2 regions of the Neisseria meningitidis genome follow, and region 2 is predicted to be linked to the other one. Evidence: predicted binding sites of a transcription regulator. Region 2 holds the regulator's gene; the other holds the start of a gene.
What was found. Region 2 encodes sigma-54, which starts transcription at its own class of promoters, with help from an activator protein. Its sites were predicted from a motif close to CTGGCACGCTTCATGCTT; they were not measured.
Positions count from the first base shown of each region.

Region 1: a site for sigma-54 is predicted at 1,826-1,843, ahead of IUJ45_RS00385 (acyl-CoA dehydrogenase family protein). Genes of this name have one in related genera too.

Region 1 covers NZ_CP064367.1:87,564-103,586, forward strand. Annotated here, with positions in the region: gene mfd (transcription-repair coupling factor) at 1-1,737, opposite strand, end outside; gene IUJ45_RS00385 (acyl-CoA dehydrogenase family protein) at 1,922-3,349, shown strand; gene IUJ45_RS00390 (hypothetical protein) at 3,340-3,642, shown strand; gene mltB (lytic murein transglycosylase B) at 3,551-4,660, shown strand; partial or broken gene IUJ45_RS00400 (IS1595 family transposase) at 4,693-4,797, opposite strand; partial or broken gene IUJ45_RS00405 (IS1595 family transposase) at 4,952-5,500, opposite strand; gene IUJ45_RS00410 (IS30-like element IS1655 family transposase) at 5,565-6,530, opposite strand; gene IUJ45_RS00415 (site-specific recombinase) at 6,741-8,747, opposite strand; gene IUJ45_RS00420 (BCCT family transporter) at 9,036-11,063, shown strand; gene IUJ45_RS00425 (fatty acid--CoA ligase) at 11,154-12,707, opposite strand; gene IUJ45_RS00430 (IS30-like element IS1655 family transposase) at 12,851-13,816, shown strand; gene IUJ45_RS00435 (SGNH/GDSL hydrolase family protein) at 14,077-15,270, opposite strand; gene patB (peptidoglycan O-acetyltransferase PatB) at 15,267-16,023, opposite strand, start outside.
Region 2 covers NZ_CP064367.1:1,430,825-1,446,847, reverse strand. Annotated here, with positions in the region: gene IUJ45_RS07390 (quinone-dependent dihydroorotate dehydrogenase) at 1-334, opposite strand, end outside; gene acpP (acyl carrier protein) at 566-802, shown strand; gene fabF (beta-ketoacyl-ACP synthase II) at 969-2,216, shown strand; gene IUJ45_RS07375 (bile acid:sodium symporter family protein) at 2,459-3,412, opposite strand; gene IUJ45_RS07370 (MFS transporter) at 3,841-5,058, shown strand; gene IUJ45_RS10990 (hypothetical protein) at 5,055-5,186, shown strand; gene IUJ45_RS07365 (hypothetical protein) at 5,261-5,401, opposite strand; gene IUJ45_RS07360 (glycosyltransferase family 4 protein) at 5,414-6,544, shown strand; gene IUJ45_RS11285 (RNA polymerase factor sigma-54) at 7,710-7,793, opposite strand; partial or broken gene IUJ45_RS07355 (RNA polymerase factor sigma-54) at 7,833-8,561, opposite strand; gene katA (catalase KatA) at 8,909-10,423, shown strand; gene IUJ45_RS07345 (pilin) at 11,778-12,209, shown strand; gene IUJ45_RS07340 (REP-associated tyrosine transposase) at 12,650-13,150, shown strand; gene IUJ45_RS07335 (manganese efflux pump MntP) at 13,602-14,168, shown strand; gene IUJ45_RS07330 (M3 family metallopeptidase) at 14,444-16,023, opposite strand, start outside.

The DNA.
Region 1 (16,023 bases), 840 kb from region 2:
CCCCACGGGGGAGGGGGTAGGTTGCTGTCGGATTTGTCCGTGCAGATTATTTGCGATGGAATACAGGCTGCTTTCGGTTTTCAGGCCGTCTGAAACGGCGGCGGCACTTTGTTCCCTCTCCTGTGGGAGAGGGCTAGGGAGAGGGCTTATTGCGGCTGCGGAAAATTCAGTTTGAGCGGAAACTGCTTTGCTTTCTCCTCGACTTTCTCTCTCAGGGGAAGGGGCAGGTTGCTGTCGGATTTGCCCGTGCAGATTACTTGTACCGAGGGGCAGGCTGCTTTCGGTTGAAACGGCGGCTGCTTTCAGACTGTCTGAAACGACGGCTGCACTTTGTTCCCTCTCCTGTGGGAGAGGGCTAGGGAGAGGGTTTGTTGCGGCTGCGGAAAATTCGGTTTGGTCGGTAACCGCATCGCCTTCTCCTTCGGAGGCGGAAGTAGTTTGCTGTTGGTTCGGCGATTGCAGTCCGCCCAGTTTGAACCCGTATGCCAACGGCGCAACTGTAATCATCAGCGGCTCATGCGCCGACAAGAAGCCCTGCCAGTCGGACACAGGTTTGGCTTTCAAACCGTTTTGCTGCAAGAAACCGAGCATGGTTTCGCGCCGTCCCAAACTTTCGGCGCACAGCAAAATCCGCCCGTCAAAGGCCGTCTGAAAATCCTTCAATGCCTGCAAAGGCTCGTCGGATTGTCGGTTGACGGCAAGGTCGGGCAGGGTGTGTTCCTTGCCGGAAACATCGGGCAGTACCTGTCCGTAGTTTTTCAGACGGCCTGCGAATACATCGGCAGAGAGATACAAATGCTGTGGAAGCAAAGGCGGATAGGTTTCGTCGCCCTGCGCCATGGCGTAACGCGATTTGACGTCGCTCCAAAAGCGGTTTGCCTCGGCATGAACATCGCCCAAAGAGACAAAGAGCGCATCTTCGCCGATATAGTCAAACAGCGTTTCCAGCTCGTTTTCAAAAAACAGTGGCAGATAATATTCTACGCCTGCACCGAAATGGCCGTTGCTGACGGCTTTGTATACAGCCGCATCGTTCGGATTACCGTCGACTTCTTCTCGGAAGCGGCTGCGGAAAATCTTTTGCGCCTCGCTGTCGGTGGGGAACTCGTGTGCCGGCAGCAGGCGGATTTCGGAAACGGGGGAAATGGTGCGTTGCGTTTCGGTGTCAAAGGTTTTAATGCTGTCGATTTCATCGTCGAACAAATCGATGCGGTACGGCATTTCGCTGCCCATCGGGAACAAATCGACAATACCGCCGCGCACAGCGAACTCGCCTGCCGCGACAACGTGGGAAACATGGTTATAACCTGCATCCACCAAATCGCTTTTCAGACGGCCTATATCCAAAGTCTGCCCTGTTTTCAGCCAAAACGTGCGCCCTGCCAGAAACGGCACAGGCGGCAGCTTCTGCATCGCCGTGGCAACCGGCACGAACAACACATCCGCCGCGCCGCTTTTAATCTGCCACAACGCCGACAGCCACTCCGACACCAAGTCCTGATGCGGCGAAAAACGTTCGTAAGGCAGCGTTTCCCAGTCCGGCAGAAACACCGCCGTATCGTGCGGACGGAAAAACCGCCATGCCGTCTGAAGGCGCAACGCCTGTTCTGCATCTTGAGTCAAGACAACCTTGAGCTGCTTATGCGGCAGATAACGCGCCAAAGCTAAGGGTAGCGAGCCTTGCGAAAGATTGAGCCAACGGGATTTTTCACGGGGTTTGGGGATGGGGTAGGTCATAGTGCGGCAATCGGCGGACAGTGATGCAAACGGTCATTTTAGCACGGGAGGGGGCGCGATGCCGTCTGAAAGGTCGGCGGATTGTTGCCCGGCGCACTTTGTGGTAAAGTTTAGAAAATCAACTCTAAACTGTGGCAGGCGGTTTGACCGGCCGCCGATTAATGGGAACCGACAGAGGAAGCCGATGATACACACCGAACCGAGCGCGCAGCCGTCAACTATGGACACGGCTGCTTTTTTAAAGCACATCGAATCCGCATTCCGCCGCATTTTTGCAGACGGTATCGACCTGATGCGATACCTGCCCGAAGACAAATGGCTTGCCTTGAAGCAGGCGGGTTTGCTGTTGCCCTTCCTCGACAAAAAATACGGCGGGCGCAAGGGCAGCCAGTTTGAAATTCAGGAAGTCTTGCGGATTGCGGGGCATTACGGCGTGCCCGTTACGCTGCGTACCGGCATCGAAGGCGCGCTGGTGTTGCAGCCACTGCAAGAGTTCGGCGATGAAGCGCAAATCGCACAGGGTTTGGACATGGTTTTCAAAGGCGAGGGCGGCGGTTTAGGCGTTACCGAACCCGAAACCTCCGGCGCGGCGATTGCCCGAGAAATGCAGTCTTACTACGAATATACCGACGGACAAACCATTTACGTCAACGCCGCGAAATACTGGCAGGGCAACTCGCAAAGCGACTTCCTCCTCGTTGCCGCCAAAGAGCGCAAAAACGGCAAACTCGCCAAAGTCATCGACCTGCTGCTCGTCCCCAAAACATACATCCGCTGCGAAACCCTCGCATCCGAAGGCTTGCGCGCCGTCCGTTACGCCGTCAACCGCATCGATGCCGAAATGCCTGCAACCGCCGTGATGAAACTCTCCCAGAGCGACGCTGCCGGTTTGCGCGCGTTCCAAAACATCTTTATCCGCAGCCGCCTGCAACTGATCGGCATGACGCACGGCATTATGGAATACACCCTTGAAAACCTGGAACGATACGTCCGCAACGACATCAGATTCGTCGATTACGAACGCCGCGAAATCCGGCGCCGCCATCAGGTTTCCGAGATTCTTTACCGCTACGTCTGCCATTCCGTTTCGCCCGTTGCACCCGTCGCCCATCAACTGATGGAGGCGAACATCGTCAAAACCCTCGCCACGGAATACACTTACGCCGCCGCGCAAATGTTGCAAAAACTCTTGGGCGCGAAGGGTTTTGAACGCGGACACACCGCCGGCAATATCGCTATCGACATCCGCCCCTTCACGATTTTTGAAGGCCCGAACGATATGCTTTATGCCGAAATTTACGACCAGTTTGTCCGCGCCACCGCCGAAGAAAAAGAAGCAGGCATGAAGTTGGACAAAAACCAAACCCTGCTCGACCGCCTGCAAACCGATGCCCGCTTTGCCGCCGTCGCCCGCGACTACACTTTGCCCGAAGACATCCGCAGCTTCCTGCAGGAACACACCCTGACCGATGCCTGCGCCCTGCAAAAAGTCTTTATCGGCAAAATCATCGCCCGACTCTTTGTCTTCGTACAGGCGGAACACGAAGACACCGCAGCCTTCCTGCTGAACGACATCCGCAAAGACATATTGGACTGCCGATATTGCGGATAGCGGGCAAATACGGCGGCAGGCAATGCCGTCTGAAGGGGGAAGTGCCTTCAGACGGCATTTTCGGCGGCGGCATACGGATTTCGGGCGGTGCAAGAGGCAACGTGCGGCATTCCGCAAAGCCGCCGATTGCGGCGGATGCCGCATTTCGCGCCGCGCCCTTGTGCCGCTTTCCCACTTACCCTATTTGTTCGGAACATATTTATGAAAAACAGAAAAATACTGCCGCTGGCAATTTGTTTGGCGGCTTTGTCTGCCTGTACGGCGATGGAGGCACGCCCGCCCCGGGCAAATGAAGCCCAAGCCCCCCGCGCGGATGAAATGAAAAAAGAAAGCCGCCCCGCGTTTGACGCGGCAGCCGTATTTGACGCGGCAGCCGTACCGGTATCCGACAGCGGGTTTGCCGCCAATGCAAATGTCCGCCGTTTTGTGGACGATGAAGTCGGGAAAGGGGATTTTTCCCGGGCGGAATGGCAGGATTTTTTTGACAAAGCGGCTTACAAGGCGGACATCGTCAAGATTATGCACCGCCCCTCCACATCGCGTCCGTGGTATGTGTTCCGCACGGGAAATTCGGGCAAGGCGAAATTTCGCGGCGCGCGCCGGTTTTATGCGGAAAACCGCGCGCTTATCGATGATGTGGCGCAAAAATACGGCGTGCCTGCCGAACTTATCGTGGCGGTTATCGGGATTGAAACGAATTACGGCAAAAATACGGGCAGTTTCCGTGTGGCGGACGCATTGGCGACCTTAGGCTTTGATTACCCCCGCCGCGCCGGGTTTTTCCAAAAAGAATTGGTCGAGCTTTTAAAGCTGGCAAAAGAAGAAGGCGGCGATGTTTTCGCCTTTAAAGGCAGCTATGCGGGCGCAATGGGGATGCCGCAATTTATGCCTTCGAGCTACCGGAAATGGGCGGTGGATTATGACGGGGACGGACATCGGGACATATGGGGCAATGTTGGCGATGTCGCGGCATCGATTGCCAATTATATGAAGCAGCACGGTTGGCGCACGGGCGGGAAAATACTGGTGTCTGCAACATTGGCGCCGGGTGCGGATGTTCAGGCAATCATTGGCGAAAAAACCGCCCTGACGCGGACGGTGGCGGATTTGAAGGCGTACGGCATCATCCCCGGCGAAGAGCTTGCCGATGATGAAAAGGCGGTTTTGTTCAAACTGGAAACCGCACCCGGCGTGTTTGAATATTATTTGGGCTTGAACAATTTTTATACGGTATGGCAGTACAATCACAGTCGGATGTATGTAACGGCGGTCAGGGACATTGCCAATTCGCTTGGCGGCCCGGGATTGTAATGTTTTTTAAAAGGGGCTGTACTAGATTAGCCCTAAATCCCACACCAATCCCGCAGGATTTTAAGCTGTTGAGACGGTGTGCCGAAGTTAAATCGAAATTCGCATTCTTTCAAGAACAGTGGGAAAGATTTGCAATCGATTCCGTTGTATAGTGGATTAAATTTAAACCAGTACAGCGTTGCCTCGCCTTAGCTCAAAGAGAACGATTCTCTAAGGTGCTGAAGCACCAAGTAAATCGGTTCCGTACTATCTGTACTGTCTGCGGCTTCGTCGCCTTGTCCTGATTTTTGTTAATCCACTATATTTTCGCAAGACGCGTTTTGCCTGATTCCAAAAGTTCTCAATGCCGTTAATGTGGTTCTGACGGTCTGCAAACTCCTTGGAATGGTTGATGCGGTAATGGATAAAACCGCTCACGTCCAACTTGTCGCAGCTGCTCAGACTATCGGTATAAACAATACTGTCCGGCATGATTTTCTTTTTGATGACAGGGAGTAACGTTTCAGACTTGGCATTATCCACCACAACGGTATAGACCCGTCCGTTGCGTTTCAGAATGCCGAAAACAACCACTTTTCCTGCTGCACCGCGACCACGTCTACCTTTATGCCGTCCGCCGAAATCGCTTTCGTCCGGCTCGACAGAGCCCTCAAAAACCTCATCGGCAGCCAAGGCCAAATGATGGTTGATAACCGTGCGGATTTTACGGTAGAACAGTGCTGCCGAATTGGGATGGATACCCAAAATATCGGCGGCAGAACGGGCGGTAACTTCCAGTACAAAAAAATGGAGCAGTTCTTTCTGTACTTTTTTCTTTAATTTGCAGTGCGTTATCTTCATATTTCGAGGGTAACATATCTGCTAATCTAGTACAGCCCCTTGGATTCGGATTTCAAGTGCAACACTAGTGTATTAGTGGTTGGAACAGATTCAAGAATAAAACACTTGGCGTTTCGTAGCCAAGTGTTTTTCTTGGTCGGTGGTTCAACTCATCTTGAACCCTGCGTATCTCCCGATCACTGATGTTACGGAAATCGGTTTGTTTGGGGAAGTATTGCCGGATGAGTCCGTTGGTGTTCTCATTCAGCCCTTTCTCCCAAGAATGGTAAGGGCGACAAAAATAAGTCTCCGCTTTCAATGCTTTGGTTATTTTGGTGTGTTGGTAGAACTCTTTGCCGTTATCCATGGTGATGGTGTGCACCCTGTCTTTATGTGCCTTTAATGCCCTAACAGCTGCCCGGGCAGTGTCTTCGGCTTTGAGGCTATCCAATTTGCAGATGATGGTGTAGCGGGTAACGCGTTCGACCAAGGTCAATAATGCGCTTTTCTGTCCTTTGCCGACAATGGTGTCGGCTTCCCAATCGCCGATACGGGATTTTTGGTCGACGATAGCGGGTCGGTTTTCTATGCCGACACGGTTGGGTACTTTGCCTCTGGTCCATGTGCTGCCGTAGCGTTTGCGGTAGGGTTTGCTGCATATTCTGAGATGTTGCCACAACGTGCTGCCGTTGCTTTTGTCTTGGCGAAGGTAGCGGTAAATGGTGCTGTGGTGGAGCGTGATCTGGTGGTGTTTGCGCAGGTAGGCGCATACTTGTTCGGGACTGAGTTTGCGGCGGATAAGGGTGTCGATGTGCTGAATCAGCTGCGAATCGAGCTTATAGGGTTGTCGCTTACGCTGTTTGATAGTCCGGCTTTGCCGCTGGGCTTTTTCGGCGCTGTATTGCTGCCCTTGGGTGCGGTGCCGTCTGATTTCGCGGCTGATGGTGCTTTTGTGGCGGTTCAGCTGTTTGGCGATTTCGGTGACGGTGCAGTGGCGAAACAGGTATTGGATGTGGTATCGTTCGCCTTGGGTCAGTTGCGTGTAGCTCATGGCAATCTTTCTTGCAGGAAAGGCCGTATGCTACCGCATACTGGCCTTTTTCTGTTAGGGAAAGTTGCACTTCAAATGCGAATCCGCCCCCCTTTTAAAATGCCGTCTGAACCACGTTTCGGTTCGGACGGCATTTTTGCATCCTTTTATGGGGATTTCCCGCATCAGGGCGGTATTCGGGGCGAATCCCGCTTCAGACGGCATTGCCGGTCAAGGCTTGTCCGAAGGAGGATGTCCCTGTTCTTTGGCGGGCGGGAGGAAAAGTATGCAGGGATTGCTTTTAATCTGATTCCAAAAACTCTTAATCAGATTGCGGATGCTGCCGATTTTCGTGCCGCGCGAGCGCAGGGCGACGAAGAGGGCGAGGCTGAAGCTGACGCAGAGGTTGACCAGGCCGATGGCGAGGACGCTGAAAATGCCGAGTACGAACGTGCCCAAACCGACGTTGCCGCTGACGGCGGCATAGCCGAGGTTGGCGGAGGAAAAGGCGACGTGGCGGATGTCCAGCGGCAGCCCGAGGAGGTGTCCGAAATAGCCGGTCATACCCAAGAGCATCCCGAAGATGAAGTTGCCTGCCAGTGAGCCGTAGTGTTTGTGGATGTAGGCGGCGAGGACGCGGCGGGGTCCGGGGCGCATTATTTTACGCAGCAAGGGGTTGAAGGGCAGGCGTTGGCGCAGGTTGAGGTAGTCGGCGCGGTTGTCGAAGAAGCCTGCGATGATGCCGGAGCAGAACAGCCACAGACCTGCAATGGCGGCATACCACAGCGTCGGGTAAGCGATGATGTCTATGGATTTGAACTGGTAGGCGGCGGTGTGGACATCGAGTATGGGCTGTTGGTGCAGATGGGCATAGCCGAACGATATGGCGCACGCCAAAAGGATGGCGATGGAAACGTTGCCGAAGACGGCGACACTTTGGGAGCGGCATACGTCGATGAGGAGCTTGGCGAGTTTGTTGTCCACCGCTTTGCCGCCTTCGTTGAGGTCGACCTGTTCGGCAAAGCTGGCGGCAGTCATCGCGGGCTGTTTGGTGGCGACGGTGCAGTGCAGCATATGGATGATCATAAAGCCGATGCCGTAGTTGAACCCAGCCGACAAGGAAGTCAGGAAGGGGCTGAGGCCGAGTGTGCCGATGCGGATTTTGAGCAGCGCCATCAGGGCGATGATGATGCCGCCGCCTGCCGCCGAGTAGAACATTTTGAAATATTCTTTGCGGTTGCGGGTGATGTAGTGTTCGCCGTGGTGGCTTTTGTTTTCGGTAATGCTGCGGGCGAGCATACGGATGCTGCTGCGGCGCAGGTGGCGGGTGCTGTATTGTTCGACCGCCGCGTAGATGAGGGAGTTCATCAGCGCGATGGTCAGGCGGTTGCTGTTGCCGGCACCGGTTTGGATGTCGGTGAGCAGCTTTAGACGGTCTACGGTCTGCCGGAGCCGTTCGAGCAGGTGGGCGACTTTGACCGACGAACCGGAGCCGGCGCCCGTCCCTTTGCGGCGCAAATAGTCAATCTGGCTGAAACATTGGTCGAACATCACTTCGAGGTGGGCGGTGTCGTAAGGCGTGGTGCCGTTGCGGTAGTGTTCGACCAGTTTGGCGGTTTCGCGTTGGAGGGCGACGAAGGAAGAATCGGCTTCCAGCAGGCGCGGGGCGATGCGGATGAGGTCGGGTTCGATGGCTTCGGATGCCGTCCAGACAGACAGCATTTCGATGGCGCGCAAACGCGCATCGGCAAGGCGGATGCCCGCCGTCTGCAATTTGGACGGCTCGGCGTGGCTCCGGATGAGTTCGTATAAAACCAGCCATTGGCGGATATTGAGCGTTTGCAGCCATTTGTCGTCGTTTTCGGAATGGAAAAGATAAAGGAAGACTTCGCCCAAGTTGGCAAAATCTTTATATGACGGGCTGAAGCGTTCGTAGATGCGTATGCCCATTTCCCGGGCAAAGCTGTAGCGCGAGAAGATGCCGAGTTTGATGAGTGCCGGATAAATGTGTATTTGCGCGAGCCAGATGTAAAAACACCGGCTGAAGCGGGACAGTAATTCCCTGTCTTGTTTGAATGTGTCGATAATCAGGTCGAAACGTTCCCCCGCACATTTTTTGCCGCCACGGCGCAAAAATTTAATCAGTGCGTTGAGGACGTTGACAAAATCGGTATGTCCCAAGCTTTCCGAAAGCAGGGGGCGCAGGTTTTGAGGGGTAATTTTCTTCATATCAGCCATTGTACCGCATCGGCAATCCGGCGTTAAACGCCCCGATAGCGGGGAGGGCGCGCCTGCGGTGGGCGGCGCATTTTCCGCCGGTTTGAAATCAAACTATATTAATGATATAATAAATATCGATAAATCAATCTGATAGAATAATCCGTATTGATTTTTAATTTTTTCGATTATAACAATTTCGGCCGGTTTGTGCATTTCGTCATCCGGAAGCCGGTATTTTACCGGCAGGTTTTGACCGCTTTGCCCGATGACCGGGTTTGTCTGTTTTTAACAAAGGAGTGAGAAGGTTTGTCCCTGTCTGAATTTATAGAACGCCGAACGTCATTTAATCCGATGGTTATTTTGACGACTTTGTTTTTTGTGTGTGTTTTGGTGGTATTGGTTTTAACCGTGCCGGATCAGGTGCAGATGTGGCTCGATCGGGCAAAAGAAGTCATTTTTACCGAGTTCAGCTGGTTTTATGTTTTAACGTTTTCCATTTTTCTGGGTTTCCTGCTGATACTCTCGGTCAGCAGTTTGGGAAACATCAGGCTCGGACGGGATGAAGATGTGCCGGAATTCGGCTTCCTGTCGTGGCTGGCGATGCTGTTTGCGGCCGGGATGGGCGTGGGTCTGATGTTTTTCGGCGTGGCAGAGCCGTTGATGCATTATTTTTCGGACATTACGGCCGGCACGCCGGAACACAGGCAGCAGCAGGCATTGCTGCACACGGTGTTCCATTGGGGCGTTCACGCTTGGTCGGTGTACGGTACGATTGCATTGGCTTTGGCTTATTTCGGTTTCCGCTACAAGCTGCCGCTTGCCCTGCGTTCTTGTTTTTACCCCCTGTTGAAAGAAAAAATTTCCGGAAGGTTCGGCGATGCCATTGATATTATGGCGTTGCTTGCTACTTTTTTCGGCATCATCACCACATTGGGGTTCGGGGCTTCGCAACTGGGCGCCGGATTGCAGGAAATAGGCTGGATTGCCGAAAACAGCTTCAGCGTGCAGGTTTTGATTATCGCCGCCGTCATGTCCCTCGCCGTCGTTTCGGCAATATCCGGCGTGGGGAAGGGTGTGAAGGTGTTGAGCGAGTTGAACCTGGGTCTTGCGTTTTTGCTGCTGTTTTTTGTTTTGGCGGCGGGTCCCACTGTTTACCTGTTGTCGGCATTCGGCGACAACATAGGGAACTACCTCGGAAATCTGGTGCGCCTCAGTTTTAAAACTTATGCGTACGAACGGGAACACAAGCCGTGGTTTGAATCTTGGACGGTGCTTTATTGGGCGTGGTGGTGTTCTTGGGCGCCGTTTGTGGGTTTGTTTATCGCGCGCATTTCAAAGGGGCGCACCATCCGCGAGTTTGTCTTCGGGGTTTTGCTCATCCCCGGCCTGTTCGGCGTTTTGTGGTTTACCGTCTTCGGCAATACGGCGATTTGGCTGAATGACGGGGTTGCGGGGGGAGTGCTCGAAAAGATGACCTCCTCTCCGGAAACGCTGCTTTTTAAATTCTTTAATTACCTCCCCCTGCCCGAATTGACGAGCATCGTCAGCCTGCTGGTCATTTCTCTGTTTTTTGTAACTTCTGCCGATTCCGGGATTTATGTCCTGAACAATATTACCTCTCGGGACAAAGGCTTGAGCGCGCCACGGTGGCAGGCGGTTATGTGGGGCGTGCTGATGTCTGCCGTTGCCGTTTTGCTGATGCGCTCGGGCGGACTCGGCAACCTGCAGTCTATGACCCTGATTGTTTCCCTGCTGTTTGCCCTGCTGATGCTGATAATGTGTTTCAGCCTGTGGAAAGGATTGAGTGCGGATAAGAAATATTTTGAGACCCGGGTTAACCCTACCAGTGTATTTTGGACGGGCGGCAAGTGGAAAGAACGGCTGGTGCAGATAATGAGCCAGACGCAGGAGCAGGATATTTTAAAATTCCTCAAACATACCGCATCGCCCGCTATGCACGAGTTACAACGGGAGCTTTCGGAAGAATACGGCTTGAGCGTCCGGGTCGATAAGATGTTTCATCAGGACGAGCCCGCAATCGAGTTCGTCATTCGGAAAGAGACGATGCGCGATTTTATGTACGGGATTAAGTCTGTCGGGCAGGATGTATCCGACCAGTTGATTAACGACGGCAAGCTGCCGCATATCCGGCATCAGACAACTTACAAACCCTACGCTTATTTTTTCGACGGGCGCGTCGGGTACGATGTGCAGTATATGAACAAGGACGAGCTGATTGCCGACATTTTGAAAAACTACGAACGTTATTTGATGTTGTTGGATGATGTCGGTCAGGAACTGATGGCGCACGAGCAGGTGGAATTGGCAGAGTAAATATCCTCGCTCCGGCGTTTGCCAAAAAAATGCGGTGAAGCAGATTCACCGCATTTTTTTTGCCGGACGGGGCTTCGGACGGCACGGCGTTCATTTGTTTCCGTCAAACTGCTCCTTCAACACCCGTTTCAATACCTTGCCCGTAGCGTTGCGCGGCAGCCCGTCTTTAAAGTGGATTTGTTTGGGGATTTTGAAATTTGCCAGCACGGTACGCAGGTGGCGGCGGATTTCGTTCTCGCCCAAATCCATACCTTCCTTCAATTGGACGAAGGCGACGATTTCCTCGTCGGCATAACGGTCTTTCACGCCGATGACGGCGGCGGCTTCGACGGCATCGAGTTTGTAGATTTCTTCTTCGATTTCGCGCGGATAGACATTTTGACCTTTGGAAATAATCAAATCTTTTTTGCGGTCGACGATAAAGATAAAGCCGTCTTCGTCTATGGTAACGAAATCGCCCGTTTTCAACCAGCCGTTGACGATGGTTTCATCGGTGGCGGCAGGCATATTGAGGTAGCCCCGCATCACCGAACCGCCCCTGACGATCAGTTCGCCCACTTCGCCGCGCGGCACTTCGACCAATTCTTCATCGACGGCTTTGACTTCCAAACCGGGCAGGGGGATGCCGACGCTGCGGGCTTTTTGCCTCTCGGGCGTATTGACGGCGACGACGGGCGAGGCTTCGCTCAGTCCGTAGCCTTCCAGCAATTTGGCGCGGGGGAACTTGGCTTTGAAATCGAGGATGGTTTGTTCCGCCAAAGGTGCTCCGCCGCTGATAAACAGGCGGATGCGGTTGAACCATCTGAAATACCAAGGGATTTTCGTCTTGCTCATCGCGGTGTAAATCGCGGGCACGCCCAAAAACACGGTCGCGCGTTTGAGCAGTGCCTGTTTCAAAACGTTGGAAAAGGGGAAAACGGATTTGACCAAAATAATCGAACACGCCATATAAATCGGCAGCAGCACCATAGCCGTCAGCGTGAAGCTGTGGAACATCGGCAGGAAAACGATAAAGCGGTCGCGCTTGGAGATTTTAAAGATGCGTTCGATGCCGTTCAGGTTGGCGAACAGGTTGGCGTAGCTGATTAGCGCACCTTTGGGATGCCCCGTCGTGCCGGAGGTGTAGATGATGTGTGCCAAATCATTTATCCGGGGTTGGCGGCCCAAGTCGGGTTTTTCGGGGAAGCGGCGCACGTCTTCAAAAAAGGCATCGCCTTCCGCCATTTCGCCGTCCGGACGGCTTTGGCCCGTCCAAATGATTTTTTCGACGGGCGTTTGCGCCTTCAAGCCCGCCAATTCTTTTGACAGGCCGGCCGAGGCGAACAGGAAGCGCGCCTTGCAGTCGTTCAGGATATACGCGTATTCGCTGTTTTTCAAAAATGTGTTCATCGGTACGGCAACCGCGCCGATGGCGGATACGGCGAAATAGGCGGTAATAAATTCCGTGGAATTGGAAACCGCCAGCGCGACCGTGTCGCCGAACTTCACGCCGATATTTTGCAGATACGCCGCAACGGCTTCGGCTTCCTGCTTGAGCGCGCGGTAGGCGGTTTTTTCCTTGCCGTCGAACACTGCCGTGCCGTTGCCGTTTTTGCGGCAGGCGGCGGTCAGCATTTCGTAGAAATTGGCATAAGTCCGGTTCATGAAACTTCCTTTATGGTTGCGGACGGAGAACGCCCTCATTTGAAAACAATATGCCGACGGATTCGCATTTGAAGTGCAACTTTCCCTAACAGAAAAAGGCCAGTATGCGGTAGCATACGGCCTTTCCTGCAAGAAAGATTGCCATGAGCTACACGCAACTGACCCAAGGCGAACGATACCACATCCAATACCTGTTTCGCCACTGCACCGTCACCGAAATCGCCAAACAGCTGAACCGCCACAAAAGCACCATCAGCCGCGAAATCAGACGGCACCGCACCCAAGGGCAGCAATACAGCGCCGAAAAAGCCCAGCGGCAAAGCCGGACTATCAAACAGCGTAAGCGACAACCCTATAAGCTCGATTCGCAGCTGATTCAGCACATCGACACCCTTATCCGCCGCAAACTCAGTCCCGAACAAGTATGCGCCTACCTGCGCAAACACCACCAGATCACGCTCCACCACAGCACCATTTACCGCTACCTTCGCCAAGACAAAAGCAACGGCAGCACGTTGTGGCAACATCTCAGAATATGCAGCAAACCCTACCGCAAACGCTACGGCAGCACATGGACCAGAGGCAAAGTACCCAACCGTGTCGGCATAGAAAACCGACCCGCTATCGTCGACCAAAAATCCCGTATCGGCGATTGGGAAGCCGACACCATTGTCGGCAAAGGACAGAAAAGCGCATTATTGACCTTGGTCGAACGCGTTACCCGCTACACCATCATCTGCAAATTGGATAGCCTCAAGGCCGAAGACACTGCCCGGGCAGCTGTTAGGGCATTAAAGGCACATAAAGACAGGGTGCACACCATTACCATGGATAACGGCAAAGAGTTCTACCAACACACCAAAATAACCAAAGCATTGAAAGCGGAGACTTATTTTTGTCGCCCTTACCATTCTTGGGAGAAAGGGCTGAATGAGAACACCAACGGACTCATCCGGCAATACTTCCCCAAACAAACCGATTTCCGTAACATCAGTGATCGGGAGATACGCAGGGTTCAAGATGAGTTGAACCACCGACCAAGAAAAACACTTGGCTACGAAACGCCAAGTGTTTTATTCTTGAATCTGTTCCAACCACTAATACACTAGTGTTGCACTTGAAATCCGAATCCAAGGCCGTCTGAAAACGGAAGGCGGCAGTTTATCATCTTTGCCTTCAGACGGCATATCAAACGCCGCCTTTGCGCCGTATGCCGGAGGTTCGCCCCCGTCCTTCCGATGCTTGAGGCGAATGCCGGTTGCGTCCGGCAAACCGTGCGCGGGGTGGCTATGCCGTCTGAAGCAATATGAAGGTATGCGTTTCAGACGGCATCCCCCTGTTGCGGAAATACCGTCCGCCTCCTGTCCGATTATTGCCTGATTGCAGCGGAGCGGACGAGTTCTTCGAGGCTGTCGGCGAGCATTTCCGCCGACCGTTGGTAGCCTTTGGCGGAAAAGTGTACGCCGTCTTTGGCGGCCCATCCGTGGTTGAGCCAGTTTTTCATGCTGCAAACGCCGCCCATCGCGTTTTGCCAAGACCAGAACATCGTCTGCCCCTGACGGGCGATGCGCCGCTGCATCTGTTGGACTTCGGTCAGGCGGACGGGGCGTGTGCCGCATACGCCGAGCGTGTTTTTCAGGGATTCGGGCGCGCCGATGATGAGGATGCCGGCGGCAGGTAGGCTGTCGCGGATTTGGCGGACGGTATCCAGCCATTTCTGTTCGGTATCGGCAATGTCGATGTTGTCGCCGAAGGCTTCGTTGGTACCGTAGGCAAGGATGACTAGATCGGCGCCGGTTTGGGCAAGGTCGTTCATACGGTCGGCACGCCATTTCGACCACTGGGTTAATTGTGCGCCGTTGATGCCCATCGCGGAAACGGTAATGCCGCCGGCGGGATTTTCGATGTTGATGAAGCCGATGTCCCACGGCATTTCGGTGTGTATGGTCAGGGGCAGTGCCGCGCCCGTATCCAGTACCTGCCAGCCGCCGCCGTTGGCGGAGACGGTGTTGCCGTTGACGGTCAGGGTTTGTTCGGCAAGCAGGGGTTTGGCAAACAGGGAAACGCGCTGCTTGCTTGCTATGCCGTCCGATGCGGTCAGGGTCATGCTGCCGCCGCTGCCGGTGTGGGCGAGGATGCCGCCGAGCGGGAAGTCTCCGGTGTTGTTCCTGCTGGTGAGGCTTTGCCAGTTACCGTTGTGCCGGACGGCCGCCATGCGCTGCCCTTTGACGTTGGCGGGGTAAACCCAGCCTATGCCGCCGTCGCCCCAAGTTTTTTGTAGGCGTTTGCGCAGGCTGTCGGTAAAGAAGTCGCCGGCGGTATGCGAGTCGCCGATTTGCAGGATACGGAAGGTCTCGCCGCTGCCTTGTGCGACGGATTGGAGTTTTTTCATCCAAGGCGAGGCGGAGGCGTTGCCGTAGTCGGTCAGCAGCCCGTTTGTATCGGTGTAGGGGGCGGACGGGGAAACGGTAACGGTGTCGAGGCTGACTGAGGCGACAGGTAGGGCTTCTGCCTGCGTGGCGGCGAATAGGGCGGAAAATGCGATGAGGTGTTTGGGGTTCATGGCTGTGTACTTGATGGTTGCGTACTTGGTTCAAAAACGATTTTTTCCATTATTTTTGCCGCCAGCAGTTTTTGTCCTTCGGCGGTAAAGTGTATGCCGTCCTTGCTGCGGTAGCGGACGGGTTTGCCGTTGACGTTGACGGAGTCGGTGTAGCGGTCTTTCCCGCCGCTCAGGGTGTGCGCGGTGGGAATCAGGATGATTTTGCCTTTCAAATATTCCGAAAGCAGTTTGTCTAGGTAGCGCATCTGTCCGTCGAGCTTGGCTTTTTTCATGTAGGGGATGCCGAGCCAGACGACTTGGACGTAGTGCGTGTGTGCGGCTTCAAGGATGCGGTCGACGCGTTTCAGGTATTCTTGCGCCCATTCGTCGGAAGCGAATTTGAGGTAGCGTTTGCCAACGGGGAAATCCCACGGGTCGTTCGGACCGAGGAAGACGGCGAGCACGCTGATTTCGGGATGTTTTTTCAGGGTTTCTTCAATCGTTTTCGGCCAGTCGAAGAATGAGGGGTAGGACAGCCCCGTGCTTTGTTTGCTGAGGTTGACGGATTCGATGCCGTATTGCTGTTTCAGGCTTTTTTGCACGAAGGGTGCAACGCCCTGCATCAGCGAGTCGCCGGCGAAAAAGACTTTGTCCCCTGTTCGGACGGCGGCGGCTTCGGTGTTTTGTTTCCATTCTGTTTCGCCAGTTTGAGGGGCGGTTTCGGGTGCGGCGGCTTCAGACGGCATATCTGCCGAACCGCCGTCTTGAGCCGTC
Region 2 (16,023 bases):
AACCCATGCGGTTGATGATGCCTTGGTGTTCGGGAACGCGAAAGAGGCGCGGCTGCGGGTTGCCGGGCTGCGGTTTGGGCGTTACCGTGCCGATTTCGATGAAACCAAAGCCGAGCGCGCCCAATGCGTCGATGTATTCGCCGTTTTTGTCGAGTCCGGCGGCAAGTCCGACAGGGTTGGGCAAATCCATACCCATCAATTTTACAGGTTTGGTACGGTTGTCGGTTACAGGAATCAAACCCAATTTATAAACCGTGTAGAGCGCGTCGAGCGTGAAGTGGTGGGCTTTTTCGGCATCGAGTGCAAACAGGATGCGACGGGCAAGTGGATACATGACAGGGCTTTCTGCTTCAGATGGAAATGCCGCCATTTTAACCGAAATCCCGCCAAACATACGGCACACAGGTCAAACTTGAACGACAAAACCCGCCGCACCCAAAAATGTACAAATCGGCAAATATTGATATAATAGTCATTAGATAGAAAACTCTATTAAAAGTCGGTACAATACCACCGATTTATTTCCCTTAAACAACCTGCCGCAAGGCATAAAGGAACGACTGATATGTCAAACATCGAACAACAAGTTAAAAAAATTGTTGCTGAACAACTGGGCGTAAACGAAGCCGACGTGAAAAACGAATCTTCTTTCCAAGACGACTTGGGCGCGGATTCTTTGGACACCGTGGAGCTGGTTATGGCTTTGGAAGAAGCATTCGGCTGCGAAATCCCCGACGAAGATGCCGAAAAAATCACCACCGTCCAACTGGCTATCGACTACATCAATGCCCACAACGGCTAACCGGTCGTCGCCCGACACAACAGCCTCTGCTGCACCGCGCAATAGAGGCTTTTCCCTTATATGGCAAACTGCTTAAACTCCGTTTAAATACCTGCCGCAAATTCCAAACGGCATCTGCACGACAGCCGCATATGCCCCCATTCCGACAACCAACAGCGAGGTTATCATGAGTCAGAGAAGAGTAGTCATTACAGGCTTAGGTCAGGTTTCCCCTGTCGGCAACACTGTCGCAGAGGCTTGGGACACCCTGCTCGCCGGCAAAAGCGGCATCGGCGCGATTACCCGCTTTGACGCATCCGACATCAACAGCCGTGTCGCCGGCGAAGTGCGCGGTTTCGACATCGGACAATACATCAGCGCGAAAGAAGCGCGCCGGATGGACGTATTCATCCACTACGGCATTGCCGCCGCATTGCAGGCAATCGCCGATTCGGGTTTGGACGATGTGGAAAACCTCGACAAAGACCGCATCGGCGTGAACATCGGTTCCGGCATCGGCGGACTGCCCAGCATCGAGGTCACCGGCAAAGCCGTAATCGAAGGCGGCGCGCGCAAAATCAACCCTTTCTTTATCCCCGGTTCGCTGATCAACCTGATTTCCGGACACGTTACCATCCTCAAAGGCTACCGCGGCCCGAGCTACGGGATGGTTTCCGCCTGTACCACCGGCGCGCACGCCATCGGCAATTCCGCCCGACTGATCAAATACGGCGACGCGGACATAATGGTTGCCGGCGGCGCGGAAGGCGCAATCAGCACTTTGGGCGTGGGCGGTTTTGCCGCGATGAAAGCCCTCTCCACCCGCAACGACGACCCCGCCACCGCTTCCCGTCCGTGGGACAAAGGCCGCGACGGCTTCGTTATCGGCGAAGGCGCGGGCATATTGGTGTTGGAAGAATTGGAACACGCCAAAAAACGCGGCGCGAAAATCTACGCCGAAATCGTCGGCTTCGGCATGAGTTCCGATGCTTACCATATCACCGCGCCGAACGAAGAAGGCCCCGCCCTTGCCGTTACCCGCGCGCTGAAAGATGCCGGCATCAATCCCGAAGACGTGGATTACGTCAACGCGCACGGCACGTCCACCCCCTTGGGCGATGCCAACGAAACCAAAGCCCTCAAACGCGCGTTCGGCGAACACGCCTACAAAACCGTCGTCAGCTCGACCAAATCCATGACCGGCCACCTGCTCGGCGCGGCGGGCGGCGTGGAGGCCGTGTACAGCATTTTGGCGATACACGACGGCAAAATCCCGCCGACCATCAACATTTTTGAACAAGACGTTGAAGCCGGCTGCGATTTGGACTACTGCGCCAACGAAGCGCGCGACGCGGAAATCGACGTTGCCATTTCCAACTCCTTCGGCTTCGGCGGCACCAACGGCACGCTGGTCTTCAAACGCTTCAAAGGCTGATTCCGCAAAGCCGCCGCCGACATCGAAATGCCGTCTGAAACCGTTTCAGACGGCATTTTTATAGTGATTAACAAAAATCAGGACAAGGCGACGAAGCCGCAGACAGTACGGATAGTACGGAATCGATTCACTTGGTGCTTCAGCACCTTAGAGAATCGTTCTCTTTGAGCTAAGGCGGGGCAACGCCGTACCGGTTTAAAGTTAATCCACTATATATCGTGGGACGGTTCGGACACGCCCGACTAAGCGTCCCGACGCTTGTCCCACAGAGCGAACAAGTTGCCCAATACCGTCCCCGAAACCGAATGCCACACGCAGGCGACCGCCGCCGCAACCGCCGATTCGGCGTTGCCCGGAAAAAATTTCGCGCTCAATCCCGTTGCCAAACCGGCATTCTGCACGCCGACTTCGATTGCCAAGGTGCGTTTTTTTGCCGTATCCATACCAAACAGCGCGGCGGCGTAATAGCCTGACACATAGCCGGCGATATTGTGTACCGCAATCGCCAACACCATTACCAACGCCGATTCGGCAAAACGGTGCCCGTGAACCGAAGCCACGCCGCCGACAATGCAGGCAAACGCCAATACCGCCACGCCCGGCATAACGGCACGGACATTTTCAAACCAATGTTTTCCGTGCAGCAGGATATTTGCCGCCGAACCCAGCACCACCGGCAAAAGCGTGACCAGCAGCATAAACCGGAACATCCCCCAACCGTCCATATCCACCGTCTGACCGACCAGGCAGGTCATCCACAAAGGCGTAACGGCCGGAGCCAGCACCGTAGACACCGTCGTCATACCGACTGAAAACGCCACATCGCCTTTGGCAAGGAAACTCATAATGTTGGACGACACGCCGCCCGGACACGTCCCCACCAACACCAGCCCCAAAGTCAGCCCCAGCGAAAGGTCGAACAGCTTGGCAATACCGATGGCGAGCAACGGCATCACGGTATATTGCACCGCCGCACCGATAAACACATCCAAAGGACGCTGCGCCAAAATCCGGTAGTCCTCCCTGCCCAAAGTCATCCCCATACCCAGCATAATGATGCCCAGCACCAAGACCTGAACATCGCCCTTAACCCACGCAAACGAAGTCGGTCCGATAAACGCAACCGCCGACGCAAGCAAAATGACCAAAGCCGTAAACCGCGTCAGGTTGCGGCTCAAACCAATCAGAAAACCCATCACACACCCCTCCCGAAACGGCGCACCTTGCGCCGGACATTATTACCGCCCGTGCAAAACCGGTCGACGGCCACTCATCGTCCCCGCCCCCATTTTACTAACCGGAATTAACAGATACAGCACAAATATTAACCCGAACCGCAAACGCCCATCAAGCCCTTTCTGACGGCATCGGCAGGCATACCGTTGGCTATATCCAAAGAATCAGGAATTATTTAGCCCGAATCATCCGGTTTGTTATAGTGGATTAACAAAAATCAGGACAAGGCGACGAAGCCGCAGACAGTACAAATAGTACGGAACCGATTCACTTGGTGCTTCAGCACCTTAGAGAATCGTTCTCTTTGAGCTAAGGCGAGGCAACGCCGTACTGGTTTTTGTTAATCCACTATAAAATCCGCAAACTTAACCGACTCAAAATACACATTATGACGCACACCGCATCGAAAACACCCAAATTTTGGCTGACCATTACCGCCGCCGCATTCATCCTGCTGATTACCATCGGCATGAGGATGACGCTCGGACTGTTCGTCCAACCCGTCGTCAACACCACCGAATTGAGCATTGCCCAATTCAGCCTCATCATCGCCGTTTTCCAACTGATGTGGGGTGTATCGCAACCATTGTCCGGCGCGCTTGCCGACCGTTTCGGCGCGTTCAGGGTATTAAGCGGCGGCGCCGTCCTGCTCGTCTGCGCCTGCCTGATTGCCCCCAACATCCCGACTTATTGGGGGCTGATGATTGCCGTCGGGCTGCTGCTCGCATTCGGCACCGGTTCCGGCGGTTTCTCCATCATTATGGGGCAGGTCGCCGCCCAAGTCCCCGCACACAAACGCGGCTTGGCATCCGGACTGGTCAACGCCGGCGGTTCGGCAGGACAATTCCTGTTCGCACCGCTGGTTCAAGGACTCGTCGTCCTGCCCGAAGTCGGCTGGACGGGCACATTTTACGTTTGGGGCGCAATCGCCCTGCTGACTCTGCCCGTCTCATGGTGGCTTGCCGGCGGCAACAACGCCGCCCACACCCAACACGCCCAAGCCACACACGGACAAAGCCTCGGAGAAGCAGTCAAAACCGCCTTCAAAACCCCAAGCTACATCCTGCTGCACCTAAGCTTTTTTGCCTGCGGCTTCCACATCGCCTTTCTCGTAACCCACCTACCCACGGAAGTCGCCCTGTGCGGACTGCCCGCCACCGTCGCCTCGACATCCATCGCCATCATCGGACTGGCAAACATCGCCGGCTGCATTTTTTCCGGCTGGTGCACAAGCCGCGTTCGGGGCAAATACGTCCTGTTCGGACTGTACGCCTCGCGCGCCGCGATGATACTCATCTACATTTTTTCGCCCAAGACCGACCTCAACTTCTACATTTTCGCCGCCGCACTCGGATTTACCTGGCTCGCCACCGTCACGCCGACCGCCTCCATTACCGGCAAACTCTTCGGCACACGCTACCTCGCCACCCTGTTCGGACTGACGATGCTCAGCCACCAAATCGGCGGATTCCTCGGCTCGTACATCGGCGGCATCGTGATTACACAATTCGGCGACTACGGCTGGATGTGGTACGCCGACGCACTGCTGGCGGGAACCGCCGCCCTCCTCAACCTCCCCATCCGCGAACCCCGAACCGCCGCATGAAAGAATGCCGTCTGAAAACCCTCAGACGGCATTTTCCAAACACCCCGCCCGTTTCCGGACTGCACGACACGCAAATCAGCCTTATCAAACCGCAAACAACCGCCGCGATTAAACCGCCATTCAAATAAGTCCGTTTTCCCTTTGGGTGTAAAATCATCACAAAACGCGATACTGTATATCGCCGGGCGTTATGCAGCGGATTTCAGGATAAAATGCCGTCTGAAGCCGCCCCTGCCCGGGCGGGCGAAGCGTCGGATGCGGTGCGCTTGGCAAAGGTTTGCCCGCCGCGCCCCGTATCCGGCATTTCATCAATGCAGACCGCATTTCCAATCCTATAATTCAAGGTGTCCGCCTTATGAAAATCGTTTTTATCACAACAGTCGCATCCAGCATTTACGGTTTCCGCGCCCCCGTCATTAAAAAATTAATCGGCAAAAACCATCAGGTGTATGCCTTTGTATCGGAGTTTTCCGACAACGAATTGGACATTATCAGGGAAATGGGGGTAACACCCGTTACCTACCGTTCAAACCGCAGCGGGCTGAACCCGTTTTCCGATATAAAATCCACCTTCCTCATCTTTAAAGAACTCAAAAAAATATCGCCGGATTTGGTTTTCCCTTATTTCGCAAAACCCGTGATTTTCGGCACTTTTGCTGCAAAATTGGCAGGCGTGCCCAGAATCGTCGGGATGCTGGAAGGTTTGGGATTCGCATTTACCCCGCAGCCGGAAGGCATACCGTTAAAAACAAAAATCATAAAGGGGATTTTAATCACCTTGTACCGCATTGCCCTGCCGATGTTGGAAAGCCTGATTGTATTAAACCCCGACGACAAAGACGAACTGACGGACAAATACGGCATCAAAATAAAAAACATCCATATTTTGGGCGGAATCGGTCTGGATTTGCGGCAATATCCTTATTCCGAGGCGGATATTCCCGATGAAAAAGAACCCGTAAAATTCCTCTTTATCGGCAGATTTCTGAAAGAAAAGGGGATTGATGATTTTATTCGGGCGGCGGAACAGGTTAAGGACAAATACCCCGATACGGTTTTTACCGCTTTGGGCGCAATCGACAAATCACGCGGGGGGGGGGGCGATTTGGAACGGCTTGCCGCCCGCGATATTATCCGTTTCCCCGGTTTTGTGAACAATGTTTCCGAAGTGATAAAAGAACATCATATATTCGTATTGCCGTCTTATTATAGGGAAGGCGTTCCCCGAAGCACTCAGGAGGCAATGGCCGTCGGCAGGGCAGTGATTACGACGGATGTCCCCGGATGCAGGGAAACGGTCGCCGACAAGGTCAACGGCTTCCTGATCGAACCTTGGAATCCCCGCATCTTGGCCGAAAAAATGATTTATTTTATCGAAAACAGGGAAGCCATCCGCCTGATGGGGAATGCAAGTTATGCGATTGCCAAAGATAAATTCGATGCCGAAAAAGTCGATTTGAAATTACTCGATATTTTGAAGGCGTAAACAAGGCTGCCCGCTTTTGAGTTTCGGTCATTTCTGATAAACCCCCGTCATTCCCGCCACACCCCCGTCATTCCCTCGAAAGCGGGAATTCAGGTTCGTTTAGTTTCGGTCATTTCCGATAAATTCTTGCAACTTTGCGTTTCTAGATTCCCACTTTCGTGGGAATGACGGCGGAGGGTTGCTGTTTTCCTGACAAATTCCCGCCATCTAAAATCTCGTTATCCATACAAGAACCGAAAATCTTGCCATTCTCACAAAAACAGAAATTCAAAAACAGAAATCCCAAACCCTCGTCATTCCCGCGAAAGCGGGAATCCAGGTTCGTTGAGTTTCGGTCATTTCCGATAAATTCTTGCAACTTTGAGTTTCTAGATTCCCACTTTCGTGGGAATGACGGCGGAGGGTTGCTGTTTTCCTGACAAATTCCCGCCATCTAAAATCTCGTTATCCATACAAGAACCGAAAATCTTGCCATTCTCACAAAAACAGAAATTCAAAAACAGAAATCCCAAACCCTCGGCATTCCCGCCAAACCCTCGTCATTCTCGCGAAAGCGGGAATCCAGGTTCGTTGAGTTTCGGTCATTTCCGATAAATTCTTGCAACTTTGCGTTTCTAGATTCCCACTTTCGTGGGAATGACGGTAAAGATTGAGACCTTTGCAATAACATAGGTTACTAAAATTTTATGCTCAATCTCATTTTCAAAATGCAAAACTTTTCTGATTTTTCCTACTTTTTGCTCAATATTAGGAAGGTTTTAGGCAATTGAAAATTTTTTGGCGCATTTTTATGCGTCAAATTTCGTTAACAGACTATTTTTGCAAAGGTCTCAGATTGCTGTTTTCCCGACAAATTCCCGCCATCTAAAATCTCGTTATCCATACAAGAACCGAAAATCTTGCCATTCTCACAAAAACAGAAATTCAAAAACAGAAATCCCAAACCCTCGGCATTCCCGCCAAACCCCCGTCATTCCCGCGAAAGCGGGAATCCAGGTTCGTTGAGTTTCGGTCATTTCCGATAAATTCTTGCAGCTTTGCGTTTCTAGATTCCCTCTTTCGCGGGAATGACGGGATGCAGGTTTCCGCGCGGACGGATTCGGCATTCCCGCTTTCGCAGAAATGCCGGCTTTTGGTTTGTTGTCTTTATAAGATTATTCGGCAATTATTCTGCGGTTTTGCGTTTGTGTGCTGCCGGAATCTCAAAGGATTCTCTGTATTTGGCAATGGTGCGGCGAGAAACCTCCATGCCGCGGAAAGCCAGCAGGTTGGCGAGCGCCTCGTCAGAATACGGCGTGGGTGTGGACGAGGCAAAACCGACGGCGGGAAAGGGATTGAGCGAAGCAATGAGGTCGAGTGCGGCTTCGAGTGTGCCGCTGTCGGTTTGGGGCAGGCGTTTTTTTATTCGCGCGAGGGTTTGGCTGCGGTTGCCGTCAATGCTGTCGAGGGCGTTTCGGACGATATGCAGGGCGGAGGGTTTGGCAGCACATTCGCCCGATCTTTCTATCTGCAGTATCAGCGATTCGTTCAAATCGGCGGCGGCCACGCCTGCCGGGTCGAATTTTTTCAATGCGGTCAGGGCTTGTTTCAGCATTGCTTCATCCAACATCCACTCCAAGGGCGTATGGTCGAGGATGTCTTCGATGCTGTCGGTCAGATAACCTTGCTCGTCAAGGAAATCGATGAGGATGTGGACACAGGCGGATTCTTGGTCGGAAAGCGGGTGTTCGCATACTTGCGCGTGCAGGTATTGCTTGAAATCCTGCTCGCCGGCGATGTTGGACAGCATATCTTCGCCTTCGTCTCCGCCGATTTGACGGGCAGGCGCAGTGTAATGGCTGAACTCGGCATCGGAAAATTCATCCGTGTCTTTGCGTTCGAGCAGGGGGTTGTCCGACAGCCAGTTTTCGACCTCGCGTTCAAGTTCGATACCCGACATCTGCAATACGCGCAAAGATTGTTGCAGCCGCTGGTTGAGCTGCTGGGTCTGTTTGAGCTTTATTCCGAGTAAGGTCATGATAATGTGGGGGAAATTGTTATTTTCAGCCTGTCGGCGCAAAAAATGCCGCAAAGCGTCATTGCATTATAAATGGTTTTAATGGGCGGGTTCGGATTCCGTTCGATAACAAAAAACAAACGAAAATCAAGAACCGATTGCTTATAATAATATTAAATCGATTTCATAGTTTTAATAGCGAAAATCTTGGCGTATAGTCGCATCCATAGTTTTTACAAAAGGGAAATAAAATGTCGATTCAAGAAATTTATTGCAATCAAGAAACCGGCTACGAATACGCTTTCCGCCAAATCGTACTGTAAGCCGTTTACCCCCATTTGACCAACCTGAGAAAAGGAACAAGAGCGATGACTACCTCCAAATGCCCTGTAACCCATCTGACCATGAACAACGGCGCGCCTGTTGCCGACAATCAAAACAGCCTGACCGCCGGTCCTCGCGGCCCTCTGCTGGCGCAGGATTTGTGGCTGAATGAAAAACTCGCCGACTTCGTGCGCGAAGTCATCCCCGAACGCCGTATGCACGCCAAAGGTTCGGGCGCGTTCGGTACGTTTACCGTAACGCACGACATCACCAAATACACCCGCGCCAAAATCTTCAGCGAAGTCGGCAAAAAAACCGAGATGTTCGCCCGTTTCACCACCGTGGCAGGCGAACGCGGCGCAGCCGATGCAGAACGCGACATCCGCGGTTTTGCGTTGAAGTTCTATACCGAAGAAGGCAACTGGGATGTGGTCGGCAACAACACGCCCGTGTTCTTCCTGCGCGACCCGCGTAAGTTCCCCGACCTGAACAAAGCCGTCAAACGCGACCCGCGCACCAATATGCGCTCTGCCACAAACAACTGGGACTTCTGGACGCTGCTGCCCGAAGCACTGCACCAAGTTACCATCGTGATGAGCGACCGCGGCATCCCCGCCGGCTACCGCCATATGCACGGCTTCGGTTCGCATACCTACAGCTTCTGGAACGAAGCAGGCGAGCGTTTTTGGGTGAAATTCCATTTCCGCACCCAACAAGGCATTAAAAACCTGACCAACGAAGAAGCCGCCAAAATCATCGCCGACGACCGTGAAAGCCATCAGCGCGACCTGTACGAAGCCATCGAGCGCGGCGAGTTTCCGAAATGGACGATGTACATCCAAGTCATGCCTGAAGCCGATGCGGAAAAAGTGCCGTATCATCCGTTTGACTTGACCAAAGTTTGGCCGAAAAAAGACTATCCGCTGATTGAAGTGGGCGAATTCGAGTTGAACCGCAATCCCGAAAACTTCTTCGCCGATGTGGAACAATCCGCCTTCGCACCGAGCAACCTCGTTCCCGGTGTCGGCGCCAGCCCAGATAAAATGTTGCAGGCGCGTTTGTTCAATTACGCCGACGCGCAACGCTACCGCTTGGGCGTGAACTTCCGCCAAATCCCTGTCAACCGTCCGCGTTGCCCTGTTCACAGCAACCAGCGCGACGGACAAGGACGCGCCGACGGCAACTACGGCAGCCTGCCGCACTACGAACCCAACAGCTTCGGCCAATGGCAGCAGCAGCCCGACTTCGCCGAACCGCCTTTGAAAATCAACGGCGACGCGGCGCACTGGGACTACCGCCAAGACGATGACGACTATTTCAGCCAACCGCGCGCCCTGTTCAACCTGATGAACGACGCGCAGAAACAGGCATTGTTCGGCAACACCGCCGCCGCAATGGGCGACGCGCCCGACTTCATCAAATACCGCCATATCCGCAACTGCTACCGTTGCGATCCGGCATACGGCGAAGGCGTGGCAAAAGCCCTCGGACTGACTGTCGAAGACGCACAAGCCGCCCGCGCGACCGACCCCGCACTGGGTCAGGCCGGTTTGCTGTAAGGGGGCATTATGTGGATGGAAATTGAAGAAATCCTGTCCCGCGCCGTCCGCTACCGGAAATAACCGGGCATAAAAATGCCGTCTGAAACGTCATTTGACCGCTTCAGACGGCATTTCCACACCCCACCCCGCATTTTTATATGGTCGCGCATCGCAGTGGGACGTAGGGTGTTCGTAGGGTGGGCTTCAGCCCACCAATCACACCAATCACACCAATCACACCAATCCGCCACCTCGACAAATCCGCCACCTCGACAAATCCGACAAATCCGACAATCTTACCGGTGCCGGCAAACCTATGCCGTCTGAAGTTGGCGGAGGCGGTGGGCTGAAGCCCACCCTACAGCCCGCCATTCCCGCCCCACAGCCAACTTTTCCGCGTCATTCCCGCGAAAGCGGGAATCTAGAACGTAAAATCTAAAGAAACCGTTTTTTCCGATAAGTTTCCGTACCGACAACTCTAGATTCCCGCCTGCGCGGGAATGACGAAATTTTTGTTTTTGATTTTTTGTTTTTGGGGAATGACGGGATTTGAGATTGCGGGCATTTATCGGGTAAAACGGAAATTAAGCGTTGCGAAAATTTATCCGAAATCACAGTAACTTTTCCGCGTCATTCCCGCGAAAGCGGGAATCCAGGTTCGTTGAGTTTCAGCCATTTCTAATAAATTCTTGCAACTTTGAGTTTCTGGATTCCCGCCTGCGCGGGAATGACGAAATTTCAGTTTTTGATTTTTTGTTTTTGCGGGAATGACGGGATTTGAGATTGCGGGCATTTATCGGGAAAACAGCAACCTCTCCTCCGTCATTCCCACGAAAGTGGGAATCCAGGTTCGTTGAGTTTCAGTCATTTCTGATAAATTCTTGCAGCTTTGAGTTTCTAGATTCCCACTTTCGTGGGAATGACGGGATACGGGTTTTCGTGCGGACAGATCCGTCATTCCCGCGCAGGCGGGAATCCGGACCCGTCCGCACGGAAACTTATATTTCGTCATTCCGCCAATCCCACCCCACCCCCAAAAAAACCAAAAAAAACCCAATCTGACAAAATCTGACAAAAAACGTCAGCCCGAAACTGACAAAAATTGTCACAACTGACAAAAAAACGTCAGCCCACCGCATTATTCCGCCGCAAGCCGCGCCGCGTTGATATAAAAAAATACCCATACCAAACGGACAAATAAAAAATATTCTGTAAAATACCGAGCCGAACCCGTTTTTGGCACGCCGCTTGCTGGTAAGAAGGCGAACCGAAGCAAAAAAGACCACGGTCAAATACATTACGGGTTTACGTTTGCGGCGGATGCCGCAAATTTCCAATCAAACTTAAACATTTTCAAACAGGAATCATCCAAATGAAAGCAATCCAAAAAGGTTTCACTCTGATCGAGCTGATGATCGTCATCGCCATCGTCGGTATCTTGGCAGCCGTCGCCCTGCCCGCATACCAAGACTACACCGCGCGCGCCCAAATGTCCGAAGCCCTGACTTTGGCCGAAGGTCAAAAAACCGCAGTGGTCGAGTATTATTCCGACAAAGGCACATTCCCGAAAAACAATGCTTCCGCAGGTATTGCCAGTGCTTCTGAGATTACAGGTAAGTATGTGGCTAAGGTAGAAGTTTCGGGTGCTACCATTACTTCTACAATGAAAACTCAGGGTGTAAACAAAGACATCAGCGGCGCAACCTTGGTACTGGAAGGCAAACAAAACTCAGGCTCGTTCGAGTGGACTTGTAAAGCAGGTTCTGTAAAAGCAAAATTCTTGCCATCTATCTGCCGCCAATAAGGACAATGGTCGGGTTTGACCCCGCCGTGAAAACAAATGCCGCCCGAACCGCTCGGGCGGCATTTTCTATTCCCCTTTGCCGCTGTAGGGTGGGCTTTAGCCCACCATTCCACCATTCCACCATTCCACCAACTCCACCAATCCCACCCTGCCGTCGCTCCCACCAATTCCGCCATTTCCCGCCGAAAACCGAAACCCACCGAATCCCGCCGGTTCGCCAAAACCCTTGATGCGGTGGAAACGGTTGGATTCGGTTGGATTCGGTTGGATTGGTGGAGTTGGTGGGCTGAAGCCCACCCTACGAAACACCCTACAGCCTACACATCAGCCCTACGCCCTCCCTACCCATTTCCCTGCAAATCCCCTAAAAATCCTCCCGCACGCCCTGAAAACAAGGAATAATACAGGTTTCCGCCCATCGGGCTAAAAAGGGGATAAATATGTCAAATTACCGGAGGGACTTCACGCGCGGGGCGCACTATTTTTTCACATTGGCTTTGCAAGACAGGACGAAGGATTACCTGATACGGCATATCGACAGGCTGCGCCTCGCCTATCGTGAAACGAAAACACGTTATCCGTTTGAAACGGCGGCAATTTGTATTTTGCCGGATCACCTGCATTTCATTATGCGGCTGCCGGAAGGCGACCACGATTACCCGATACGGATTGCATATTTGAAAACCCGGTTTTCCCAACTCATCCCCAAAGAGTGCCGCGCCCCCAACGGGAGTAAAACAAAAAAACGCGAAGCCGGCATTTGGCAGCGCAGGTTTTGGGAACACCTGATCCGGGACGAACAAGATTTAAACAACCACCGGGATTATATTTATTTCAACCCCGTGAAACACGGGTATGCGGCGAGTGTGAAGGAATGGCGTTATTCTTCCTTCTTCAAAGACGTTGAAAAAGGCATTTACCCTTTGGATTGGGGAGGGTAAAGCTCCCGCCGCCGCCAAAATCCGCAGGACGGACGCGGGGCAGATGAGTCGGGCGGGACGTAGGGTGAGGCGTAGGTGCGTAGGGTGGATGTGTAGGGTGGGCTTCAGCCCACCAATCCAACCACCTCCGCCAATCCAACCATTCCCACCAACCCAAACCAACCATTCCGCCAATCCCCGCCAAAAACCGAAACCGCCGAATCCCGACGGTTTGCCAAAAACCCTTGATGCGGTGGAATTGGCGGGATTGGATGAGTTGGTTTGGCAGAATTGGTGGGCTGAAGCCCACCCTACAACCCGCCCTAAGTCCCACCTACGTTCCATCCGACGCATCCGCCCTACGGTTCCGGATTCCCCTGCGAACCGCCCCGCGCACGAAAACTGCTTTACGCGGCGTTTTTCGCGTTTTGCTGTTTTGCTATAATCCGCCCTTTTTAAGGACGGGTGCGGTATGGGTTTTTATGCTTTGCTCTTGATTGCGCTGGGGATGTCGATGGATGCGTTTGCCGTCGCGCTGGCAAAGGGTGCGGCGGTCAGGATGCCCCCGCGCAAAATTGCAGCAACGGCTTTGGTGTTCGGCTCGGTTGAGGCACTCACGCCGCTGGCAGGCTGGGTAGGCGGTTTTTATGCCAAACCGTTTATCAGCGAATGGGACCATTGGGCGGCTTTCGTCCTGCTGGGCGGGCTGGGTCTGAAAATGATGCGCGAAGGGCTGTCCGGCAAGGCGGAAGATGTGCGCGAAAGCAAACGGGAAAGCCTATGGATGACGGTTTTGACTGCTTTTGGAACCAGTATTGATTCCATGATAGTCGGGGTGGGCTTGGCGTTTATGGAGGTAAACATCGCCTTTGCCGCCGCAATCATCGGTATGGCGACGACGGTGATGGTGGCGGTCGGGCTGGCGGCGGGCGGGGCGTTGGGCGGGCTGTTTGGGAAACGTGCGGAGTTTGCCGGCGGGCTGGTGCTGATCGCCATCGGCACTTGGACACTCTTGTCGCACTTGGGGCTGATCGGGTAAGGACTGCCAAAAAATGCTGTCTGAAGCGTTGTTTGACCGTTTCAGACGGCATTTTTTATTTTTTGGGCGTAGGGCGAATCCGTAAGGTGGGATGTAAGGTGGGATGTAGGGTGGGCTTCAGCCCACCCTACGCCCACTGTTTTTGATTTTTTGTTTTTGCGAGAATGGCGGGATTTTGGTTTGCTGTTTTTGTGAAAATGACGAAACCGCGCAAATGCTGATGCCGTCTGAAACACTGTTTGATTGTTTCAGACGGCATTTTTTGTTCACATCGATCAAGCCGCGTTGTCGAAGCCGCTGTGGCGCAAGAGTGCGTCTATGCTCGGTTCGCGTCCGCGGAAGGCTTTGAAGGATTCTGCCGCGCTGCGCGATCCGCCGACGGCGAGGATTTCCTGCCAAAAGCGTTTGCCTGTGGCGGCGACATCGTCGCTTTCTTCAAAGGCGGCGTATGCGTCCGCGCTCAATACTTCCGCCCACGCGTAGCTGTAATAGCCTGCGGAATAGCCGCCTGCGAAGATGTGGCCGAAGCTGTTGGCGAAGCGGTTGTATTCGGGCGGTCGGACGACGGCGACTTCTTTGCGCACGCTGTCTAAAACCTGTTGCCAGTTTTTCAGACGGCCTTCGTCGTCTTCGCTGTAAATCATCATATCAAAGAGGGCGAACTCCATTTGGCGGACGAGGAACATTCCGCGTTGGAAGTTTTTGGCGGCGAGCATTTTGTCGAAGAGTTCTTTCGGCAGGGGAACGCCGGTTTCTTCGTGGGCGGACATTTGCGCCAAGACATTGTATTCCCAAACGAAATTTTCCATAAACTGACTGGGCAGTTCGACTGCGTCCCATTCTACGCCGTTGATGCCGGATACGCCCAGTTCGTCGACTTGGGTAAGCAGGTGGTGCAGGCCGTGTCCGGTTTCGTGGAAGAGGGTGAGGATTTCGTCATGGCTCAAGCGGGCTTCTTTGCCGCCGACGGGCGGGGTGAAGTTGCAGACGAGGTAGGCGGTGGGCAGTTGCAGCGTGCCGTCTGAAAAACGGCGGCGGCCTTTGTAGTCGTTCATCCACGCGCCGCCGCGTTTGCCTTCGCGTGCGTACAAATCCATATAAACGCCGCCTATGGTTTCGCCGTTTTGTTGCAATTCAAAATAGCGCACGTCTTTGTGCCAGACGGGGACGGTTTTTTCGGTAAATCCGATGCCGTAGAGTTTTTTGATTTGGGCGAACAGTCCGTTTAATACTTTGCCGACGGGGAAGTATTTTTTGACTTCGGTTTCGCTGAATGCGTATTTGGCTTCGCGCAGTTTTTCGCCGGCGTAGCCCAAGTCCCACGGTTGCAAATCGGCGAGGCCGAGGCTTTCGCGGGCGAAGGCTTTGACTTCGGCGAGGTCTTTTTCGGCGTAGGGTTTGGCGCGGCGGGCGAGGTCGTGCAGGAAGTTTAAAACTTGTTCGGGGGTGTCCGCCATTTTGGTTGCCAGCGACAATTCGGCGTAGTTTTTGAAGCCGAGCAGTTTGGCGGTTTGCAGGGCGTTTTCGAGCGTGCGGTCGATGTTGGCGGTGTTGTCGAATTTGCCGTCGTCTGAAAGCTCGCTGGCGCGGGTAACGTAGGCGCGGTAGATTTGTTCGCGCAGTTTGCGGTTGTCGGCGTATTGGATGACGGCGAGGTAGTGCGGAATCTGCAAACCGATTTTGTAGCCTGTTTTGCCTTCGCTTTGCGCGGCAGCGGCAAACATGGCGAGCGCGTCTTCGGGAATGCCGGCAAGCGGTGCGGCATCGTCAAAGTAAATGCCGAACGCGTCGGTCGCGTCTAGGACGTTTTGGGAGAATTTGGCGGAAAGTTGCGCGCCTTCGGTTTGCAGTTTTG